2 regions of the Cytobacillus spongiae genome follow, and region 2 is predicted to be linked to the other one. Evidence: predicted binding sites of a transcription regulator. Region 2 holds the regulator's gene; the other holds the start of a gene.
The links. Region 2 encodes Rex, which represses fermentation and respiration genes when NADH is low (regulators of the CRP and FNR family bind a similar motif). Its sites were predicted from a motif close to TTGTGAAATATTTCACAA; they were not measured.

Region 1 (7,620 bases), 400 kb from region 2:
CGCGAATGTCTTTCTTGCGTACTTCAAGCATTAATGATTCGCTCAGTCCGATAACGGCTGCTTTGGAAGCAGAATATGCGCTCGTAATTGGAGCTCCTTTTTGACCAGCAGTGGATGAAATATTAATAATATCCCCAGTGTTGCGCTCAAGCATTTCGGGTAATACGGCGCGAGTAGTGTAGTAGACACCTTTTACGTTGACATCGATAATATTTGTCCATTCTTCAGGTGTCAAATCCATAAACCCACCGAACTTTGAAATGCCTGCATTGTTTACTAAAATATCAATTGCACCAAGCTCTTTGCGAATGGATTCAACGGCTGTGGAAATTGAATCTAGCTCAGCGACGTTTGCTGAAGCAATTGCCACCTTCACGTCATATTGCTTAAGCTCCTCTGCTACAGCTTGTAAATTTTCAATCGTGCGACCTACAAGTCCTACGTGAATTCCTTCTTTTGCAAATGCAATAGCAGTCGCTCGTCCAATGCCACGTCCTGCTCCTGTGATTAATGCTACTTTTCCTGAGATTGCTTGCATGTTTTTCTCTCCTTTAATGAGCTAGATTTACTTTAGACGTATTCAAGTGTATTAAATATATATCGAATAATCAAAAGTGAGGTTGATCCTTACTTTTGGTGGTAAAATGAATAACGCTGTACATGTTCTTTTGTCTAAAATAGAGGAATAAGGGTCTTAGATGACTACCTTCATTCTACTTACAGTTTTCAACAATGTGAAGAATGCACTTTTTTGTGCGGAGGTTACCTAAAGGTAACTTATTATCCAAAAGGAGTTTACTTTATGTCTGACAAATTAAGAGAAGAAATAAAACAGAGAATAGTAAACAATGATTATCACTGTGAAAAAGAACTGACGTTATCCATTATTAGCGGAAAATGGAAGGTCGTTATTTTATGGCATTTAGGTGTAGAAGGACCACATCGTTTCAGTGAGCTTCAAAAGCTTTTTCCGAAAATATCTCATAAGATCTTAACAAACCAATTGCGTGAACTAATGGAAGATGGAATCGTTCATAGAGAGGTGTACCCAGTAGTTCCTCCAAAAGTCGAATATTCCATGACAGAACTAGGAATGACCCTATTGCCGATTGTAGAAATGATGTACGACTGGGGGAAAAAGCGAATCGAACAGATCAAAGAAGGAGAGACAGGGGGAGGGACAGGGGGACGGGTTCCTCGTCCCTAATACGAGGGAAAAGAGACGAGACCCCCTCGGTCCTTCATTTTCTCAGGTAAGCGATCCAGTAGGTTCCAGCAACAAATAAGGTGCCGCCGACTGTATTTCCGAGTAACACAGGCACAAAGTTTTGGACGTATTCAATCCATGTGAAGTGACCTGCAAAAATCGCAGCAGGGATAATAAACATATTTGCGACGACGTGTTGGAAGCCGATCGCAACGAAAGCCATCGTTGGAAACCAGATACCTAACACTTTTCCAACGATATCTTTCGCACCGTAACTAAGCCAAACGGCTGATGCAACTAGCCAATTACAGCCTATGCCAGATACAAAAGCCTGCACAAAGTTCGCCTCTAGCTTGTGTTCAGCAACGTCAATTGTTTTCGTTAAATAGGAACCTGTTTCTGTCAGACCAACAATATGCCCAAAAAAGTAAGCGACAAATAAGGCACCAAAAAAATTGGTAGTTGTAATAATAAGTAGATTTAGCAAAACCTGTCGAGTATTTATAATTTTAACCATACGGGAAAGAGGAACAGCCATCATATTTCCAGTCACAAGCTCTCCACCAGCAATTAGAGTTAAAATTAGTCCGACAGGGAATAAAGCTGCTCCAACAAAATTAGAAAAGCTTCCCCACTCTGCGGGCATACTGGCAGTTACGCGGATATATAATAGAAAACCTAATGCAATGAAGGCTCCTGCCTGAAATCCTAGAATACTAGATTCTAGTACGGGTAAATTGACTTTTTTCTTGCCTGATGTGACGGTGTAATTGGCAATTTCTTGCGGACTATAAAAGCCCATTCAAATCATATCCCTTCAAAAGTTTGTGAAGTATTACACAAAAAATTATACACCTTCTTTAACATTATAGAAGTGAACATTTGTTGACTTTGAAGAGTTAAGGAGAGGGGACAAGTGGGGACAAGGGGACGAGTTCCTTATCCCAGTGATAATGAGACGGTGAACCAGCCCCCTTGGACTTGCTTACTTTATTAGTTGAGCTACTGCTTCTTGCTGTAATTTCCCTGTAGGGTCTGCTTGTGTTTTTAACTGTGTGAAACGTTCAGACCATTCGGATGTTCTCATACGTACTGGGGGCTCCTCCATTTCAATTGAGGTTAAAATGACATTTGCCACTTCTTCAGAGGTTTGGTAGATTCCATCAGCTGATCGATTTTGAGCTCCACCAATATATTTTTCTAATAACGGCTTGTATTCGTCATCGATCATACCGCCGCCCGTTTGAAATTGTGACAGGGCGTTATTGGCAAATTCAGATTGAATGCCACCGGGTTCGATAGCAGTAAACTTAATGTTAAAATGTGGTTGGACATAGCTCGCAAGTGATTCGGTATACCCTTCTACAGCGAATTTCGCTGCACAGTAAAATTCATTAAATGGTTGGCCAACGAGCCCTCCAACAGACGTAATATTTATGATATGTCCGCTTCGTTGTTCTCTCATGCTAGGCAATACCGCTTTGGTCGTACGGATGACCCCCATTAAGTTCAGATCAAATTGCCACATGATTTCTTCTTCTGAAGCTTGTTCCGTTGTACGGATAAAACCAGCTCCAGCATTGTTTACCAAAATATCTATTTTACCTTCTACATCTAAAATTTCCTGTACACATTTATTTACACTTTCGCTAATTGTTACATCTAATTCTTTAATGAATAGTTCGAGGTTTTTTGCTTGTGCTGCTTCTAGTAAACGGTCTTTTTTCGCCAGATTTCTCATCGTAGCATAAACTTTATATCCCTTTTCAGCTAATAAAAGTGAAGCCTCGTATCCTAAACCAGTTGACGCACCTGTAATTAATACCACTTTTTGCATCATTCTTTCTCCTTTCAATAGTTCGTTGGATTCCTAATAGAGTAAACACTCTATTTTGAATATATAGATTAGATGAAAGAAAGTCAATATTTATGTTAATCGCTAGATTTTTAAACGATTACTATTTATAGCTGTTATTTTCGTTTATAATCAGTTAAAATTCTGCTAAATGAGAGAAAATAATGGAGGAATAATTAGAGTGAATACTCTAGTTGTATAAAAAGGAGATATAGATGAATAAAAGAGAGATGATTATCAACAAGTCACTTGAAGTCTTTGTAGAATTTGGATTTCATGGAGCACCGATCACAAAGCTTATAAAATCGGCTGGAGTTTCGAATGGTACGTTTTTTTACTATTTTAAAACGAAAGAGGATTTAATCACTGCTATATATGTTGCCACGAAAGAAGAACTTTATGATGTGTTAGGAATAGAGATTGAGCAAGTTGTATCACTTAAGAAGAGCATTCGAGAGCTTTGGATGAAGTGGGTGATTTGGGGAAGCGAACATGAACAAAAATTTAAGTTTCTAGAATTATTTTCCAATTCTCCTTACGTTCATCAATTAAACAAGGAAGAGATGAAAAACAATTTCACGTTTGTGCAACAGCTACTACGCAAGGGGATTGAAGAAGAAGTCATTGTGTCAATGGATATCCGGTTATTAAGCGAATTGATCTACAGCAGTATTCGAGGAACCATTCTCTTTAACCAGCGAAATGGAATGTTATCTGAAGTAGAAATGGAGTCCGTCTTTAATCTCATGTGGAAAAGCATTGTGAATTTTTGAGGGTCGAGGGGTCGGGTACCATGTCCCCCTCCTGGGTTGAGGTGGGCCGAGGGACCGGGTACTATGTCCCAACTTGTCCCATACCCTAAAAAGGCAGGGGGCCAGGCACTACTGTCCCTGGAATTTCTCCATGATTTCCTCTGATAAAATTCCTTCTTGATAGAAGTGTTTTACATATACATATAGCATCATTTCATTTTCTTCTGTTACTTCAATTTTTTCTAGTATTTGATGGATAATATCTGCATGCTCTTTCGGATTTGTATAGAGTGTATTCCATGCACGAACTTGTAGTTCTGGCTGTTTACTAAGTGCCGCTGTTAGAAGATTTTCTTTTGGTACAGGTTCATTCAAGTGAGCATAGGGATCTTCGTATTGATCGCTGTATATAAACCAAATGGGGTGATAATCTTCGTAGCTGTATGAGTAGCTTTTTTCATCTATGGTCACTATTGTTTCATTCGCTTTAATTTCAGCGCTTCCATTTTCAAGTTGAATCGGATTTGAAAGCTTCTCAATTGCTCCTATTGAATCAGGGGTAATAAACCAGTAACGGTGATTTAAATTTAACCGAGACAGGTAGTCTTCGAGAGAAGTGTCTTGAAGTTTTGCTTCATCTGTTAAAATCGTGAAAGCCTTTGGCCGAAAAAAATATGTAGCTTCTAAGTTTTTCATGGAAATGGTCCATTCAGTTTCTGGACTTTCAAAGAGTATTCGGAATGAAAATCCCTCTTTTGCTTTTTGCAATTCGTAGTAAATAATGTACTGTCCAAATTGCAAAGGACTATCCGTATTTTCGCCTGTGACTTGCTGAAAGATAAAATGAACGTAGGATATAGTTGAAAATCCTCCATCTGTATTAATGTAGAGGTGGAGTGTGTCGCCATCGCGTTCAATCCGTTCAATTGATGAGTCATGCAAGCTTTGTGAAAATATATCTTGAACTGGAGAAGATAAGTGGGTGATGGCCATCATTGTTTGGTTATGTGCTGCATCTAGTACATCTCCAAACTCTCTCTCAGATTCTTTTAACCATTGTATATATTCTTCTCGAACATCTTTTGGCAAAGTCGGCTGGTTCAATGTTCCATCCTCTAAGAAGGGAACAATCTTGCTAGGTAAGATAGGACGTAGCCCCTCTTTAGCCTTATCTAGTTCTTCTCTTAAAATAGAAATTAGGTCTTCGCCTTCTTCCTTTGCGCTTATTAATGCTCGTTCCCAATCTTCATCTGATTCATGTATGGGTAATAGGTGGGTAGTAAGAAACCGTTCTTTTTTTTCTTTCGTTAAATTCCAGATATTAATCACCTCGAGTAAATAAAGAAAGAGCAGCTCTTTCTGCTCTTCCTGAAATAGACTTAATAGTTATCTTTCTCAAAATCGATTAATTGCTGCTGTAAGCCTTGCAATTGCTTTCGCTGAGAATGAGGAAAGCCATCTACATTTGTTTTTACAGCGCACATGGAGCAGGAGCAATGAATTTTCCCCTTAGCAAATATTCCATTAAATTTCACATGATAATATAAAAATTCTGCTAGCCTGACTCTGCGCTGAATCACCTTACTTCTGTGATATCGATAATAAGAACGATTTCGATTTTTTTTATGCATCTTCATTTGATGCCATCACACTCCTTGGGAAAAGATCCAGCCTGTAATCGTCTCCCAAAGAATGACTTAGACAATCACAGGCTAGGTATGATGGCAGTTAAAAAAATCAATAAGGTCAAGACAATCACCTCTTCCTATAGTATACAAAAAAAGAGGGAGAAGCGTTAATTATGACGTTCTTGATGATAAAAAACCTCTTCAATGTCAGAGAATGCATTGGCGCCGTATAAAAAAAAGAGTTCCGTTGAAATTCAGTTAGACGAAACCTGGATGTTCTTAGTTTTAAAAAGTGGGACAGTGAACCCGTCCCCATGGTCCGCCCCGCCTATGGTTCGAGAAGGTATGTCTCCATCTCTTGTAGAATATAAAATACAAAGTCTATTCTATGAGGGAGTGATGGCGAATGGATATTCTAGACCGGTATATGAAGGCTACGAACACACATAATTTTGATGAAGTGAAAAAGCTATTGCATCCGAATGCGATTTTCTTTTTCAGCAATAAAACATGTAAAAACCATGACGAGATTAAAGTTTACTTTGAGCGAGCTTGGGAGTTTGTAAAGGAAGAAAATTATGAAGCTCATGATGTGGAGTGGTTATTTATTTCAAGCACCTCCCTGACCTGTACGTATACGTATTTTTATGAAGGGTATGTAAATGGCGAGTATACAAGCGGGAGAGGGAGGGCCACTAATGTATTTGTTAAAGAGTTCGATGAATGGCTTCTCGTTCACGAGCATTTAAGCCCACTTCCTAATGGGTAACTCCGTAAGATGTCTCTAGAACCTCTACGACTGTATCTTAAACAGTTTCTAATATTCACCCTTTAGCATATACATCACCATGAGGCACTCACACTCGTTGCTAATCCGTATTCTCTCTCTTCCTATGCTTTCTAACTAGAACCTCTGAATTGTATTCAGATAGATGGTGTGAGAACTGTTTTTTTTGCCATCTCATCTAGATATGAACCTGTCCCCCTGGTCCACTCACCATAATTTCAAGGAGTTGATTTGATGAAACATGTATTGGTGGCTGGTGCCACTGGCTATTTAGGGCGTTATGTCGTCAAGGCTTTAAAGAAGGAAGGCTACTCTGTCGCGGTTCTTGTCCGAAATGCAGAAAAATTAAAGAGGGTGGGAAACTATTTAGATCCCGCAATTTATGAGGATGTAGATGAAGTGAGAATAGGAGAAATAACTGACCCTGAATCTCTAATCAACATATGCGAAGGAGTTGATTATGTCTTCTCTTCAGTAGGAATTACGAGACAGAAGGATGGTTTGACTTTCCAAGATGTTGATTATCAAGGGAACCTCAATTTATTAAGAGAAGCGGAAAAAAGTAGCGTAGAAAAATTCATGTTCATCCATGTCTTTCAAGGAGATAAATGGGAGGGGCCAATTACAGAAGCGAAGGAGCAATTCGCACAAGAGCTAATAAACTCTTCTGTACAGCATCTCATCATTCGACCAACAGGCTTTTTTTCCGACTTAACGGAAATCTTACATATGGCTGAAAGGGGAAGGGCCTTCTTAGTTGGAGATGGGAGCAAGCAGTTAAATCCCATTCACGGAGCTGACTTGGCTTCCTATTGTGTATCCGTTTTTAATAAATCGAATCAAATATACGATATTGGAGGACCAGAGACCTATACGCATAGGCAACTAGTGGAAATAGCTTTTGAAGTCGCCAAAAAAAGTCCAAAAACTATGCGTCTGCCAGCCTTTCTATTTATTCCCATTCTTCAAACGCTTAAGATAGTAAACAAACATCAATACGGAATTTTGAAGTTATTTTATAATGGAATGACATCAGATGTAGTTGCTCCAAGTTATGGTGAAAAATGGCTGAAGGATTATTACCTTCAATACGAAATGCAGAATAAACAATGATCTTTACTACCATGATTCTTCAATATACTTTTATCGTTATCTCGATTACAATATGTACATATTAAAATCCGTTGATAACTGAGAGGCTTAATTATGATAGATACACTAGATCAATTGATTATGGATTCTCATAATAGATGTATCCAAACATACCAGATGGATCCGAATGAATTAAAAATACCAAGCGTTTGCATCACGCAAAATATGCAGACGCTTAGAAAAAATACCCTTGGTTCCCTGTTAACTATTTCAAGGAAATTCATGACGAAGTTTATAGA
Region 2 (7,620 bases):
TTGTTGGGTCTACGATACCAGCGTCGATCATGTTTACCCACTCGCCAGAAGCTGCGTTGAAGCCAACTCCGACTTCTTCACGCTTTAAGCGGTCAACGATAACTGAGCCCTCAAGACCAGCGTTTTGTGCGATTGTGCGTACTGGAGCTTCCATCGCACGTAATACGATGTTGATTCCAGTTGCTTCGTCGCCATCTGCTTGGATCTCTGCTACTTTGTTGAATACGTTAAGTAGTGCAACTCCACCACCTGAAACGATACCTTCTTCAACTGCTGCGCGCGTTGAGTTTAGGGCATCTTCAATGCGTAGTTTGCGCTCTTTTAATTCTGTTTCTGTTGCAGCACCCACTTTAACAACTGCAACACCACCAGCTAATTTCGCTAGGCGCTCTTGTAATTTTTCACGGTCAAATTCAGAAGTTGTTTCTTCCATTTGCGTGCGGATTTGGTTTACACGAGCAGAGATTTGCGCGCTGTCGCCATTTCCTTCAACGATCGTTGTATTTTCTTTTGTAACAACTACTTTAGAAGCGCGACCAAGCATTTCGATGGAAGCAGACTTTAGATCATGTCCAAGCTCTTCAGTGATGACTTGGCCACCAGTTAAGATAGCGATATCTTCAAGCATTGCTTTACGACGATCACCGAAACCAGGAGCTTTAACCGCTACTGCATTGAACGTTCCGCGTAATTTGTTTACTACTAATGTAGCAAGTGCTTCCCCTTCAACATCTTCAGCAACAAGTAATAATGGCTTCCCTTGTTGAACAACTTGCTCAAGAACTGGTAGGATTTCTTGAATGCTTGTAATCTTCTTGTCCGTGATTAAGATATATGGATTATCTAGAACAGCTTCCATTTTATCTGAATCAGTTACCATGTAAGGAGAAGCATATCCACGATCAAATTGCATTCCTTCCACAACATCTAATTCAGTAGAGAAACCTTTAGATTCTTCGATAGTGATAACACCATCGTTTCCAACGCGCTCCATTGCTTCTGCGATTAATTGACCCACTTCTTCGTCAGCTGCAGAGATGGCTGCTACTTGAGCGATTGACTCTTTGCCTTCGATTGGCTTAGAGATTGCTTTTAATTCTTCAACTGCTGCTGCCACTGCCTTTTCGATTCCTTTGCGGATTCCAACAGGGTTTGCACCAGCTGTTACGTTTTTAAGACCTTCACGAATCATGGCTTGTGCCAGTACAGTAGCAGTTGTTGTACCGTCACCAGCAACATCGTTTGTTTTGCTTGCAACTTCAGCTACAAGCTTTGCTCCCATGTTTTCGAAAGCATCTTCTAGTTCGATTTCTTTCGCAATTGTTACACCATCATTTGTGATTAATGGAGAACCGAATTTCTTCTCAAGAACCACGTTGCGACCTTTAGGTCCAAGAGTTACTTTAACAGCGTTTGCTAGAGCATCAACACCACGAAGCATTGAACTACGAGCGTCTTCACTAAATTTAATTTCTTTAGCCATTGTTAAAAAACCTCCTCGAAATATTTGCTTTGTTATCTATCTGTTTGACCGAGTGTTTTCTTATTCAACTACAGCAAGGATGTCATTTTCACGTAAAATTAAATATTCCTTGCCTTCAAATTTCACTTCTGTTCCAGCGTATTTTGAGAAGATAATGCGATTGCCTTCTGCTACTTCTAGAGCAACACGCTCACCGCTTTCTAGAACACGACCATTACCTACAGCTACAACTTTACCTTCTTGAGGCTTTTCTTTCGCTGTATCCGGTAAAACGATACCGCTTGCAGTTTTTTCTTCCGTTTCAACAAGCTCAATTACTACGCGATCACCTAGTGGCTTTAACAAGTGAAACAACCTCCTCAAATAATATGTAAATTTTTATTCTTATTAGCACTCTCATCTATTGAGTGCTAACACAATTATTATATTAATGAATCTGATATCTTTTTGCAAGCATCATGATTAAATTTTTTTCATAATTTATCAATTTTTGAATAACCTTTTGTACAACCTTTACAAGTATACTCTTGTTTTTTCATTTTATCCCTTTAAGTTTAAAAAGTTGGACCTTGGTATTTGATAGTTCATTGCGATTACTAGTAGAATAAAGAACGAGTGCCTAATTATTTGAATAAAGGAGACACTAATTTGAAGAAAGAGTATTGGATTATCTTAATCATATACTTAGCCATGCATCTTTCCGGAGTTGTTGCACCTCCCATTATTATGTTTTTTGGTGTACTGTTTGGAAGACCTGAAGATACGATGGCAATAGGAGCGGTATCCTTCTGGCTTGTTTTTAGCTTCACTCTCGCGTTCATTCTAATCCTAATTGTGTTAAGGAAAGAAATGAAAACACCTTCCCTTGAACGCGATCGGGCAACCATCGGGCAATCCGTCTCATGGGCTATTGGCGGAGTATTTCTTGCTCTCTTCGCACAAATCGTGGCAGCAAACATCGAACGATTGATTGGGATTGAGGTGGGCTCTGAAAATACCGAGCAAATCATATCAATTATTGAAGCTTTTCCAATCGTGATGCTTGTTAGCTCAATTATCGGCCCCATTCTTGAGGAAATTGTGTTTAGAAAAATTATTTTTGGCAGCTTATATAAAAAATTTAATTTCGTTATCTCTGGAATTATCAGCTCTGTTATCTTTGCGTTTGCACACTTAGAACCTGAGCATGTGCTTCTATATACAGCCATGGGCTTTACCTTTGCCTTTCTGTATGTAAAAACCAAACGGATTCTTGTACCGATCTTTGCTCATGTCGCAATGAACACATTTGTTGTCATTACACAATCGGTATTTAAAGAGGAGATCGAGAAGATGCTCCGGGAAGCAGAGAAAATTCAGAGCTTTATTGGAGGATTTTAGATGAGAAGGTCACCACTGTTCTCTGGCATCGTTTACGTATGTCTTGGATTAATTTTTACCTTATTTGCTGTACAAAATGTAAGGGAAAGCGGCGAATATGGATTTATTACCTATTTATTTATCATGCTTGCCACCTTCGACCTTGGTTCAGGCATACGCATGATCATGTTTCACTTCAAGCTCAAAAAAGTGGAAAACAAAAAATGAGCCTCTCGCTTGGGAGGCTCATTTTTTTAATCATAGGATTCCATCGATTCCTGTGCTTTTTTATAAGAAAAACGGGAAATGATGATGCTTACTTCATATAGGAGCAGTAGCGGGACAGTCACCATTAAATGAGATAATAATTCTGGTGGAGTAATAAATGCTGCAATGACAATTAATACAAAATAGGCATATTTCCGAACTTGGCTTAAAAACATTGGCGTAACTAATCCAAGCCTCGTTAGAAACATAATCACAACCGGCAATTGAAATAAAAATCCAAATGGGAGTGTTAGCTGAAATAAAAACTGAAAATATTCATTGATTCCAATCACTTGGTTAATATTTAATCGGTCGGAAATTCGGGTCATAAAGTCTATGACAAACGGAAAGAGAATAAAGTAAGAAAAAGCAATCCCCCCGATAAATAATAGAACCGAGATGGGAATATAGCTTAATGTAACCTTTCGTTCTTTTTCATAGAGACCTGGACTAATAAATGACCACAATTGATATAAAATAACAGGTGATGTAAGAACAAAGGCAATAATAAAGGCAAATTGCATGTACACTTTAATCGGATCCGTTAAACGGAACGCATTCATCGTAAGCTCTTTTGCCTCATCTGCATTTTGCAGGAAGACTATTAACGGCTCAGCTACGAAAAAGCTCAAAATGACAGCAATAAAGAAGAAAACGACTGAAATCACTAGCCGTTTTCTTAATTCACCTATATGTTCAAACATCGTCATGTCTTTATGAGAATCCATAACGCTTCATCCTAACATTACTTAACTTCTTTATCTTTTTTCACATCATCGTCATCGTCGTCCGCTAGACCCTTCGTCGCATTCTTGAACTCACGAAGTGTATTTCCTGCCGCTTTACCAAGCTCAGGTAGCTTTTTTGGACCGAATACTAATAATGCTACAAATACAATTAGTAAGAGGCTTCCCATACCAACGTTCATCATTTTAGCCTCACCTCCCTTTCTCTATCATAACGTTTTTATACTGATGTTCAACTGTTTTCTATTGGATAGAATAAATTTAAGATTCCACTTGTTCATTCGGATAATGCTTTAAGAAATAGACGAGAGACTGAAGCTCAACTGCCAAATCAATATGATGAATACGAATCGTTGAAGGCACATTTAATCGAGCCGGTGTAAAATTCAAAATCCCCTTAATATTGACCTCTACAATTCGATCGGTAATCGTTTGCGCAACTGGCGCTGGTACGGTTAAGATCGCTACCTGCACATCATGTTCTTTAATCTTTTCTTCAAGGTCATCCATGTGATAGATGGGAACACTTCCGATTTTTTTCCCGACGCGATCTTCGGACACATCAAAAGCAATTTCGATCTTTGTATTATTATTCTTTAAAAAATTATAATTTAAAAATGCCGTTCCTAAGTTTCCGACCCCAATTAACGCAACCTTTGTAAGCTCGTCCTGGTCGAGTGTTTTTCGAAAGAAGGATAATAAATAATTCACATTATACCCATATCCCTTCTTTCCTAAAGCACCAAAATAAGAAAAATCTCTACGTATTGTTGCAGAATCGACCTTTACGGCTTCACTTAACTCAGCAGATGAAACCCGCTGTTTTCCTGAAGAATGTAAGTTTTTTAAAAAACGATAATATAATGGCAGCCGCTTGGCTGTCGCTTGCGGAATTTTGATGGTTTCATTATTCATATCAATCTCCCCCGCTCCCCTACTCTAGTATTTGTTGTTTTCCTTAAGAGACCGTTAATCTTCGTTAACCTTCTGTAGGCTCTCAGATGGTGCAGTCATCCTTCTTCATCAAGAGATTTCTTCGTGTATCTCCACACAAATAGTCATCCTGCTAAGTCCCTTTACCAGAAAGATTCTTTTTTACTATAGCTTTTCTCGTTTAAAGTCACCGTTTTTCCCGCCTGTTTTCTCTACTAAATACGTTTGACCTATTACCATTCCTTTATCAACTGCCTTACACATATCATAGACAGTAAGGGCACAAACGGACGCAGCTGTTAGCGCTTCCATTTCAACACCTGTATTACCCTTTGTTTTGACGGCTGCTTCTATTTCTAGAATATAGTCTTCCTCTTTCACTGTCCATGCAAATGATATGTCTACTCCAGTTAATGGGAGTGGATGGCACATTGGAATTAGCTCGCTCGTTTTTTTACAAGCCATGACTCCAGCTACCTGGGCGACGGCAAGCACATCCCCTTTTTTCATTTGTTGATTAGTAATTCTCTCATAAATTTCTTTATTAACTGTAATGCTAGAATGAGCAATTGCCGTTCTTATTGTTTCTGGCTTATCACTCACATCCACCATCTTTGCTCTTCCTTCTTGATTAAAGTGTGTAAATTCTGTCATCTTTAAAAAACACCTCTCTATCAAAATATACACTATTTTATTCCATCTGTGTATGAACTTTGTACGTTACTTCACAAGTTTACTCTTATTGCTCGAATTATAGAAGATAAGTTACACTATTTCTATAACATTGAGGTGAAAGAACATGATTTTATTACAAGTAAACCAATTAAATAAATATTTTGGTGCTGACCTTATTTTATCGAATATAAAGCTAGAAGTACAATCCAGGGACCGAATAGCGCTCGTTGGGCGAAATGGTGCAGGTAAGTCGACTCTTTTAAAGATCATTGCAGGACAGCTTTCCTATGAATCTGGAGACATGATTAAACCAAAAGGAGTCGAAATTGGCTATCTTGCTCAAAACACAGGACTCGCTTCAGAATTATCGATTTGGGATGAAATGCTTACCGTGTTCAACCATCTTCGTCAAATGGAAAAAGATTTGCGCAGATTAGAAGAAAAGATGGCGAACCCAAATATCTTTGATCAGCCTACTGAGTATGAGCGCATCTTAAAAGAGTATGATTTGCTTCAGGTGGAATTTAAAGAGCGGGGCGGCTATCAATACGAGTCTGATATCCGTTCAGTCCTCCACGGATTACATTTTCATGACTTTGATTATTCGACAACTATATCTACTTTAAGCGGTGGACAAAAAACGAGGCTCGCTCTGGCCAAGCTCTTATTATCAAAGCCAGATATTCTAATTCTTGATGAGCCGACGAACCATCTTGATATTGAAACCTTAACATGGCTGGAGCAGTATTTACAGAGCTATTCAGGTGCCATATTAATTGTATCCCATGATCGCTATTTCCTTGATAAAGTCGTCAACCAGGTGTATGAGATTTCAAGGCACCAAATTACGAAATTCACAGGTAACTATAGTTATTACTTAGACCGTAAAGCAGAGAACTATGAGCGAGATATGAAGCAATACGAGAAGCAGCAAGAGGAAGTGGCCAAGCTCCAAGATTTTATTCAGAAAAATTTAGCCCGTGCCTCTACAACAAAACGCGCACAAAGCAGAAGAAAGCAGCTTGAGAGAATGGAGTTAATGGATCGTCCACTAGGGGATGAGAAGTCAGCGACGTTTCATTTTGATATCGAAAAGCAAAGTGGAAATGAAGTGCTGAACATTCGTGACCTTGCAATTGGCTATGAAGAACAAATAGTGACAAAACAGATAACGATGAGACTCACTAGAGGTGATAGCATTGCCTTAGTGGGACCTAACGGTATTGGAAAATCTACCTTGCTTAAAACGATTATGAACATGCTAAAGCCCTTTGCTGGAATCATTAATCTAGGTTCAAACGTAGCTATTGGCTACTATGATCAGGAGCAAGCAAAGCTTACTTCTAACAAGCGAGTATTAAATGAGCTATGGGATGATTATCCTCTGAAAAGCGAAAAAGAAATACGAACTGTATTAGGCAATTTCTTATTTTCCGGGGATGATGTGTTAAAGACAGTTTCCACCTTAAGCGGTGGGGAAAAAGCAAGGCTTGCTCTAGCGAAATTAATGATGGAAAAAGCAAACTTTCTGATTCTAGATGAACCGACCAACCATCTAGACTTAGATAGCAAGGAAGTGCTTGAGAATGCCCTTGTCGATTATCCAGGTACCATTCTATTTGTGTCCCACGACCGCTACTTTATTAACCGAATTGCTACAAAGGTAATCGAGATGGGGAAAACGGGTGCAACTGAATACCTTGGAGACTATGACTATTATGTTGAAAAAAAGCTGGAGCAAGAAGAGCTGAAAGCATTAGAGATGCCGAAAGATCTTAAGCAAGTTGTCCACGCCAAGCAGGACAAAACGAACTATCAACAGGATAAAGAAGCGAAAAAACTCGAACGGCAACGAAAGCGTCGACTTGAAGAAATAGAAACCTCTATTCAAGCAATTGAAGAGAAAATTGAAGAATATGAACAACAGCTTTGCGACCCTGATGTGTTTAAGGACCATGAAAAGGTACAAGCAATCAATCAGGAAAACGAAAAAGCAAAGGCAGATTTAGAGCGCTTAATGGATGAATGGGCAGAGCTTGCTGAAGAATAAGTATATATGTCAAAAGAAATGGGATCATTTTCGTGATCCTTTTTCTTTTTTCCACAATCTTATTCACAAATGTGTATCAATTATATAGGCTTTCAACAGACTTTTCC

Region 1: the regulator Rex is predicted to act here: its motif matches at 2,033-2,050, upstream of LS684_RS03640 (formate/nitrite transporter family protein).

The regions. Positions count from the first base shown of each region.
Region 1 covers NZ_CP089997.1:698,698-706,317, forward strand. Annotated here, with positions in the region: gene LS684_RS03630 (3-ketoacyl-ACP reductase) at 1-538, opposite strand, end outside; gene LS684_RS03635 (winged helix-turn-helix transcriptional regulator) at 803-1,207, shown strand; gene LS684_RS03640 (formate/nitrite transporter family protein) at 1,242-2,009, opposite strand; gene LS684_RS03645 (SDR family oxidoreductase) at 2,193-3,047, opposite strand; gene LS684_RS03650 (TetR/AcrR family transcriptional regulator) at 3,278-3,835, shown strand; gene LS684_RS03655 (DUF4085 family protein) at 3,944-5,143, opposite strand; gene LS684_RS03660 (hypothetical protein) at 5,194-5,451, opposite strand; gene LS684_RS03665 (YybH family protein) at 5,849-6,211, shown strand; gene LS684_RS03670 (SDR family oxidoreductase) at 6,464-7,342, shown strand; gene LS684_RS03675 (ATP-binding protein) at 7,436-7,620, shown strand, end outside.
Region 2 covers NZ_CP089997.1:302,257-309,876, reverse strand. Annotated here, with positions in the region: gene groL (chaperonin GroEL) at 1-1,483, opposite strand, end outside; gene groES (co-chaperone GroES) at 1,544-1,828, opposite strand; gene LS684_RS01735 (CPBP family intramembrane glutamic endopeptidase) at 2,132-2,863, shown strand; gene LS684_RS01730 (YdiK family protein) at 2,864-3,070, shown strand; gene tatC (twin-arginine translocase subunit TatC) at 3,097-3,837, opposite strand; gene LS684_RS01720 (twin-arginine translocase TatA/TatE family subunit) at 3,855-4,040, opposite strand; gene LS684_RS01715 (redox-sensing transcriptional repressor Rex) at 4,117-4,770, opposite strand; gene moaC (cyclic pyranopterin monophosphate synthase MoaC) at 4,954-5,442, opposite strand; gene LS684_RS01705 (ABC-F family ATP-binding cassette domain-containing protein) at 5,588-7,513, shown strand.